DNA from 2 places in the Streptomyces sp. NPDC059443 genome. Region 2 is predicted to be linked to the other one. Evidence: riboswitches for the same ligand, from Rfam matches in the RefSeq annotation. Region 2 holds a riboswitch; the other holds the start of a gene.
What was found. A riboswitch is a leader RNA that binds a small molecule or an ion and turns the genes downstream of it on or off. The one in region 2 is predicted to bind thiamine pyrophosphate.

Region 1 (4,191 bases), on a different contig from region 2:
CCGTGGCGATCCACACCGAGGTCTCTTTCGTTCCGCTCTACGAGGACCAGCCCGTGTTCGGGGACGTGGACCGGGAGCTCCGTCGTCAGGGCTTCATCCCGCACGCCTTCACGGCGGTCAAGCGCTGGCCGATCGCCCCCGTGGTCTTCGGCGGTGACTTCCGCCAGGCCCAGCACCAGCTCCTCGAAGCCGACGTCGTGTACGTCCGCGACTTCGGGCATCCCGAATCCATGACCGACGAGCAGCTCAAGCAGCTGGCCATGGTCGCCCACCACGTCTACGGCTCCACCGACCTCGCCTACCGCTGCCTGAGCGTTCTGGGCACGCGGAACGTCGTCGCCCCCGACGCGCCAGGGCGCTACCTCAGCGCACTGGGCTGACGCACGGCCGGGGGCGGCCCCGCGACTCCCCCCATGGGTCGCGGGGCCGCCCCCGTTCGGTGACGGTCCGCCGTGCTTCAGTCAGCCGTGCTTCAGTCGGCCAGCGGCAGGTACACGCGGTTGCCCGCAGCCGCGAACTCAGCGGACTTCTCCGCCATGCCCGCCTCGATCTCCTCGGCCTTCAGATCGCCCCCGTGCTCACGGCGGATGTCCTGGGAGATCTTCATCGAGCAGAACTTCGGACCGCACATGGAACAGAAGTGTGCGGTCTTGGCCGGCTCGGCCGGGAGGGTCTCGTCGTGGAACGAACGGGCCGTGTCCGGGTCGAGGGCCAGGTTGAACTGGTCCTCCCAGCGGAACTCGAACCGCGCGTCCGACAGGGCGTCGTCCCACTCCTGGGCGCCCGGGTGGCCCTTGGCCAGGTCCGCCGCGTGAGCGGCGATCTTGTACGTGATGACGCCGGTCTTCACGTCGTCGCGGTTCGGCAGGCCCAGGTGCTCCTTGGGCGTGACGTAGCAGAGCATCGCGGTGCCCCACCAGGCGATCATCGCGGCGCCGATGCCCGAGGTGATGTGGTCGTAGGCGGGCGCTACGTCCGTGGTCAGCGGGCCGAGGGTGTAGAACGGCGCCTCTTCGCAGATCTCCTGCTGGAGGTCGATGTTCTCCTTGATCTTGTGCATCGGGACGTGCCCGGGGCCCTCGATCATCGTCTGCACGTTGTACCGCTTGGCGATGGTGTTCAGCTCGCCCAGCGTCTTCAGCTCCGCGAACTGCGCCGCGTCGTTGGCGTCCGCGATGGAACCCGGGCGCAGGCCGTCACCCAGCGAGTACGTGACGTCGTACGTCGCGAGGATCTCGCAGAGCTCCTCGAAGTTCGTGTAGAGGAAGTTCTCCTTGTGGTGCGCCAGGCACCACGCGGCCATGATCGAGCCACCACGCGAGACGATGCCGGTCTTGCGGCGCGCGGTCAGCGGGACGTACGACAGCAGCACGCCGGCGTGCACCGTCATGTAGTCGACGCCCTGCTCGGCCTGCTCGATGACCGTGTCCTTGTAGATCTCCCAGGTCAGGTCCTCGGCACGGCCGTCGACCTTCTCCAGCGCCTGGTACAGCGGCACGGTGCCGATCGGCACGGGGGAGTTGCGCAGCACCCATTCGCGGGTGGTGTGGATGTTGCGGCCGGTCGAGAGGTCCATGACCGTGTCGGCGCCCCACTTGGTCGCCCAGGTCATCTTGTCGACCTCCTCCTCGATCGAGGAGGTGACCGCGGAGTTTCCGATGTTGGCGTTGACCTTCACCAGGAAGCGCTTGCCGATGATCATCGGCTCGATCTCGGGGTGGTTCACGTTCACCGGCATGACCGCACGACCTGCGGCGATCTCCTCGCGGACGACCTCGGGGGAGACGTTCTCGCGGATCGCGACGTACTCCATCTCCGGGGTGATCTCGCCCCGGCGGGCGTACGCGAGCTGCGTGACGGCGGCGCCGCCACGGCCCCGGCGGGGCGTGCGCGGACGGCCCGGGAAGACCGCGTCGAGGTTCTTGAGACCACCGCGCGGCGAGGTGTGCTTGATGCCGTCGTCCTCGGGGCGCACGGGACGGCCCGCGTACTCCTCGGTGTCACCGCGGCCGATGATCCAGTTCTCGCGCAGGGGCGCCAGACCCCGGCGGACATCGGTCTCGATCTGCGGGTCGGTGTACGGACCGGACGTGTCGTACAGCGTCACGTCCTTGCCGTTGGTGAGGTGGACCTGGCGGACCGGCACCCGGATGTCGGGGCGGGAGCCCGCCACGTACCCCTTGTGCCAGCCAGGCTGGCGCTCGGTCTGGCCGTCGGCGTCCTGGCTGACGGCAGGCGTGCGTGCGTCCTGAATGGTCATGAGACCTAATCTCCCTACGCCGGCATTACCCGGTAACAGGTTCGGCGGTCGACGCAGCCTCCTCCCGTACGCATCTTCGAATGCGAACGGTGATCAGCGCCCTCTCAGCCCGGTGCTCCGAGCTCCCGCGTTGTGCAAAGTAGCCCCCACGCTAGCGTCATGTGTGGCGTGCTGAACAGTGGGCCCCCTCATCTGTTGCGATGATCTGCCAGTGACGTCCTCGCCGCAGCCCCCCATCGAGCCCACTGACCCCGCTGGTCGCACCGACCACGCCGGCCACGCGCATGCGGAGCCCGAGCACTCGCCGGGACACGCGCCCGGGCACTCGTCCGGGCATTCCCACGGCCACTCCCACAGCCACGGTCCGGCGGCCCCCGTCTCGAAGCACCTGCGCAAGGTGATCGCCGCCGTGCTGATCCCCTTCGCCGCCGCCGTCGTGGTCGGCATGGTCGTGCTCTGGCCGGGCGGCGCCCCCGCGCACGAACGTTCCGGGGTCGGTTTCGACCGCCAGACCCAGCAGGGGAAGGTCGTCGCGCTCCAGCAGGTCGACTGCAAATCAGTGAACGCCGCACAGGTGCCGGCCACCGGTGACACCTCCACCCCGTCGGGCCGCGAGGCGGTCGCCGAGCAGAGCGGCCAGTGCAAGAAGGCGACCGTCCAGGTCGGCACCGGCCCGGACAAGGGCCGCGAGTTCTTCGAGATCGTCCAGCCGGGCGCACCAAGACAGTTGGCGAACGGCCAGGAGGTGGTGGTCGCCTACGCGCCGGACGCGCCCCGCGACCTCCAGTACTCCGTGGTCGACGTGAACCGCAAGTTCCCGATGGCCCTGCTGGCGGGCATCTTCGCCCTCGCGGTGGTCGTCGTCGGGCGGATGCGCGGGGTGTACGCGCTCATCGCCCTCGTCGTCAGCTTCGGCGTACTGACCCTGTTCATCCTCCCCGCGATCCTCCAGGGCTCGAACCCCCTGCTCGTGGCGGTGGTCGGGGCCAGCGCCATCATGCTGATCGCGCTCTACATGTGCCACGGCCTGACGGCCCGTACCTCGGTCGCGGTCCTCGGCACCATCGTGTCGCTGGTGCTGATCGGCCTGCTGGGCTCGCTGTTCATCGGCTGGGCGTTCCTGAGCGGCAACACCGACGACAACACCGGGCTGATCCACGGGCTCTATCCGCACATCGACATGAGCGGTTTGCTGCTTGCGGGTGTCATCATCGGATCGCTCGGCGTACTCGACGACGTGACGGTCACCCAGACGTCAGCCGTCTGGGAACTCCACCAGGCAGACTCCTCGATGGGCCCGCGCGAGCTGTACCGGGCAGGTATCCGGATCGGGCGGGACCACATCGCCTCGGTGGTCAACACCCTCGTACTGGCCTACGCGGGCGCCGCGTTGCCGCTGCTCCTGCTGTTCTCGATCGCGAACAGCAGCATGGGTTCGGTGGCCAACAGCGAGCTCGTCGCGGAAGAGATCGTACGGACCCTCGTGGGCTCGATCGGACTGGTCGCCTCGGTACCCGTGACGACCGCACTGGCCGCACTGGTGGTCTCCGCCGACCGCGCGGAATCCCCTGCGGGCACGGCTGCCCCGGCGGCATCGGGGCCGCTGCGCGGCGGCCGGGGCCGGCGCCGCAAGCGCTGACGGGCAAACGGACAAGCAACCGGCGGGCGCGGCTGGTCAGGTCGCGCGCGGCCGGTCAGGGTGAACGGCAAGGTGGTGTGCTCAGCGCGTCGGCACGCTGAGCCCTGGTCCTTACGTGCGGTGGTACGTGGCCAGCGTTCCGGTCGGTCGGCAGGCTCTGGCCAGCCCGCGTTGCGGCCGGCCGGTCAGCCGGCGTTCTGCTCGTTCTGCCGCGACTCGGCCAGGATCTTGTCGAGCGCCTCGTCCAGGTTCTCCTCGAAGTCGCCGAGGTTGCGCTCCTGTCCGAGCGGGA
Region 2 (4,191 bases):
GTCAGCGACACCGGGGCCTACGCGGTCGGCTGGCGCTTCGGCAAGACCAAGCTCGCCCCGCGCATCAGTCCCGGCAAGACCCGCGAGGGACTCCTCGGAGCGGTGGCCTTCGCGATGGGGGCCGGCGCGCTGTGCATGGAGTTCCTGATCGACGGGGGTTCCTGGTGGCAGGGCCTGGTACTGGGCTTCGCGGTCGCGGTCAGCGCCACGCTGGGTGACCTCGGCGAGTCGATGATCAAGCGGGACCTCGGCATCAAGGACATGGGCACGCTGCTGCCGGGCCACGGCGGGATCATGGACCGGCTGGACTCGCTGCTTCCGACGGCTCCCGTGGTGTGGCTGCTGCTGGCGGCCTTCGTCGGCACTGGCTGACCTGGCGGACCTGGCTGACCGGGCTGACCTGCGAAAAGGCGCCCCTACAGGCCGGGCGGTTACTCTTGGAAGGCGCGCTGCTTCTGCGGCGCGCCTTTCGTCTTACAAGGAGTACCTGCCATGGCCCGCCCTGTTCCGGGAGAGCTCACTTTCGTCGCCCCCCGTGGAGCGAAGAAGCCGCCCCGGCACCTCGCCGACCTCACCCCCGAGGAGCGCCGGGAGGCCGTCGCCGCGATCGGCGAGAAGCCGTTCCGGGCCAAGCAGCTCTCGCAGCACTACTTCGCCCGGTACGCGCACGACCCGGCCGAGTGGACCGACATCCCCGCGGCGTCCCGCGAGAAGCTCCAGCAGGAGCTGCTGCCGGACCTGATGAACGTCATCCGGCACATCTCGTGCGATGACGACACCACCCGCAAGACCCTGTGGAAGCTGCACGACGGCACGCTCGTCGAGTCCGTGCTGATGCGCTACCCCGACCGGGTCACCATGTGCATCTCCTCGCAGGCCGGCTGCGGCATGAACTGCCCGTTCTGCGCCACCGGCCAGGCGGGTCTCGACCGCAACCTGTCCACCGCCGAGATCGTCCACCAGATCGTCGACGGCATGCGCGCCCTGCGCGACGGCGAGGTCCCCGGCGGCCCGGCCCGGCTGTCGAACATCGTCTTCATGGGCATGGGCGAGCCGCTCGCCAACTACAACCGCGTCGTCGGCGCCATCCGCCGTCTCACCGACCCGGAGCCCGACGGCCTGGGCCTGTCCCAGCGCGGGATCACCGTCTCCACCGTCGGCCTGGTCCCGGCCATGCTGCGCTTCGCCGACGAGGGCTTCAAGTGCCGCCTCGCCGTGTCGCTGCACGCGCCGGACGACGAGCTGCGCGACACCCTCGTCCCGGTGAACACCCGCTGGAACGTGCGCGAGGTGCTGGGCGCGGCCTGGGAGTACGCGGAGAAGTCCGGCCGCCGCATCTCCATCGAGTACGCCCTGATCCGCGACATCAACGACCAGGCCTGGCGCGGTGACCTGCTCGGCAAGCTCCTCAAGGGCAAGCGGGTACACGTCAACCTGATCCCGCTGAACCCGACGCCGGGCTCGAAGTGGACGGCCTCGCGGCCCGAGGACGAGAAGGCCTTCGTGGAGGCCATCGCCCGCCACGGCGTGCCGGTGACCGTACGCGACACCCGTGGTCAGGAGATCGACGGCGCGTGCGGTCAGCTCGCCGCCTCGGAGCGCTGATTCCCGCCATTTAAGGTTTGCAATCGGCCACGGGGTACCCTGTGGCCGAACCAATTTCATATTTCCGACAGGGGAGCGCCACAGCGCTGAGAGTGCGGTAACCGTCACCGCAGACCCTCTGAACCTCGCCCCGGTCATTCGGGGTAGGAAGTTCGGTCACCACTCAAGCTGTTGCGCCCTGCCCGGCGTCCGCTCCACAGAGCGCCGGGCGGGGCCGCGTCTTCTCCTGGACATCCCAGGAGGAATTGACCAGTGAGCACCACCAAGAAGATCGCGGGCGTCGCGCTCGCCGCCGCGCTCGGCGTCACCACGCTCAGCGCCTGTGGCGGCGGCGACGCCAAGGACAAGTCCGCGGCGGGCGCGAGCGAGGCACCCAAGTCCAAGACGATCACCCTCGTCTCGCACGACTCCTTCCAGGTGACCGACGCGGTCCTCAAGGAGTTCGAGCAGCAGAGCGGCTACACCGTCAAGGTCCTGAAGTCGGGCGACGCCGGCGCCGCCCTGAACCAGGAGATCCTCACCAAGGGCTCCCCGCGCGGCGACGTCTTCTTCGGCGTGGACAACACGCTCCTCTCCCGCGCCCTCGACAACGGCATCTTCACGCCGTACGAGGCCAAGGGACTGCCCGAGGTGAAGCCCGAGTTCGTGCTCGACAAGGAGCACCGGGTCACCCCGGTCGACTCCGGCGACATCTGCGTCAACTACGACAAGGCCTACTTCGCCGACAAGAAGCTCGCCCCGCCGCAGACGCTGGACGACCTGACCAAGCCGGAGTACAAGAACCTGCTGGTCACCGAGAACGCCGCGACCTCCTCGCCCGGCCTCGGCTTCCTCCTCGCCTCCGTCGGCAAGTACGGCGACGACGGCTGGAAGGACTACTGGAGCAAGCTCAAGGCCAACGGCGTCGAGGTCGTCGACGGCTGGGAGCAGGCCTACAACGAGCGCTTCTCCGGCTCGGCGGGCGGCAAGAAGGCCAAGGGCGACCGCCCGCTGGTCGTCTCCTACGCCTCCAGCCCGCCGGCCGAGGTGCTCTACAGCGAGCCGCAGCCGGCCGAGGCCCCCACGGGCGTGGCCACCGGCACCTGCTTCCGCCAGGTCGAGTTCGCCGGCCTGCTGAAGGGCGCGAAGAACGAGGAGGGCGGCAAGGCGCTCCTCGACTTCCTGATCTCCAAGAAGTTCCAGGAGGACATGCCGCTCCAGATGTTCGTGAACCCGGTGACCAAGGACGCGAAGCTGCCGGAGCTGTTCACGAAGCACGGCGTCGTGATCGAGAAGCCGGAGACGGTCGCACCGGACGCCATCGCGAAGAACCGTGACCAGTGGGTCAAGACGTGGTCGACGCTCGTCGTGAAGTAGTACAGATGAACGAGGTTCCGAAGGAGAGCGGGCGGGCCACGGCCGTCAGGCTCGGTCTGATGGCCGTGCCGCTCGTCTTCTTCGGGCTGTTCTTCGCCTATCCCGTCGCCGCGATCGTCGGGCGCGGGCTCAAGACCGGCGACGGCTGGCAGTTCGGCCGGATCGGCGAGGTGCTGGCCCGGCCCGACATCGGCGAGGTGCTCTGGTTCACCACCTGGCAGGCGCTCGCCTCGACGGCGCTCACGCTCCTGATCGCACTCCCCGGCGCGTACGTCTTCGCGCGCTTCGAGTTCCCCGGCAAACAACTGCTGCGGGCGCTCGTGACCGTGCCGTTCGTACTGCCGACCGTCGTGGTCGGCACCGCCTTCCTGGCACTCGTGGGGCGGGGCGGTCTGCTGGACGAGCTGTGGGGCATCCGCCTCGACACGACCGTCTGGGCGATCCTGCTCGCGCACGTCTTCTTCAACTACGCCGTCGTCATCCGTACGGTCGGCGGGCTCTGGGCGCAGCTGGACCCGCGCCAGGAGGAGGCCGCCCGGGTGCTGGGCGCCGGGCGGTTCGCCGCCTGGCGTCGCGTGACGCTGCCCGCGCTGGCCCCGGCAGTGGCCGCCGCCTCGCTGATGGTGTTCCTGTTCACGTTCTCCTCCTTCGGCGTCGTGCAGATCCTGGGCGGGCCCTCGTACTCCACCCTGGAGGTGGAGGTCTACCGGCAGACCGCCCAGCTCCTGGACCTGCCTACGGCCGCCGTGCTGACGATGGTGCAGTTCGTGGCGATCGGCGCGATCCTCGGCGTGCACTCCTGGACGGTGCGCAAGCGGGAGACCGCGCTGCGGCTCGTGGACCCCGCGCGCACCGCGCACCGGCCGCGCGGCCCGGCGCAGCGCTCCCTGCTCGGCGGGGTGCTGCTGACGGTGGCGCTGCTGATCGCGCTCCCGCTCGGTGTGCTCGTGGAACGCTCCCTCGACGCCCCCGGCGGCTACGGATTCGGCTTCTACCGGGCGCTCCAGGAAGTGGGCGCCGGTGGCGGAACGTTCCTGGTGCCGCCGCTGGAGGCCATCTGGAACTCCCTCCAGTACGCCCTCGCCGCCACCGCCATCGCGCTGGTCGTCGGCGGGCTCGCGGCCGCCGCGCTGACCCGCCGGGGCGGCCGCTTCGTACGGGGCTTCGACGCGCTGCTGATGCTGCCGCTCGGGGTGTCGGCCGTGACGGTCGGTTTCGGGTTCCTCATCA

Region 1: another riboswitch for thiamine pyrophosphate. It lies ahead of thiC (phosphomethylpyrimidine synthase ThiC); the one in region 2 lies ahead of ACFXDJ_RS11530 (thiamine ABC transporter substrate binding subunit).

Annotation. Positions count from the first base shown of each region.
Region 1 is NZ_JBHYVM010000001.1:138,075-142,265, reverse strand. Features, by position in the region: gene ACFXDJ_RS00650 (FkbM family methyltransferase) at 1-380, shown strand, start outside; gene thiC (phosphomethylpyrimidine synthase ThiC) at 473-2,260, opposite strand; TPP riboswitch at 2,255-2,399, opposite strand; gene ACFXDJ_RS00640 (YibE/F family protein) at 2,472-3,899, shown strand; gene ACFXDJ_RS00635 (SsgA family sporulation/cell division regulator) at 4,085-4,191, opposite strand, start outside.
Region 2 is NZ_JBHYVM010000009.1:93,566-97,756, reverse strand. Features, by position in the region: gene ACFXDJ_RS11540 (phosphatidate cytidylyltransferase) at 1-372, shown strand, start outside; gene rlmN (23S rRNA (adenine(2503)-C(2))-methyltransferase RlmN) at 493-1,605, shown strand; TPP riboswitch at 1,665-1,773, shown strand; gene ACFXDJ_RS11530 (thiamine ABC transporter substrate binding subunit) at 1,858-2,961, shown strand; gene ACFXDJ_RS11525 (ABC transporter permease) at 3,021-4,191, shown strand, end outside.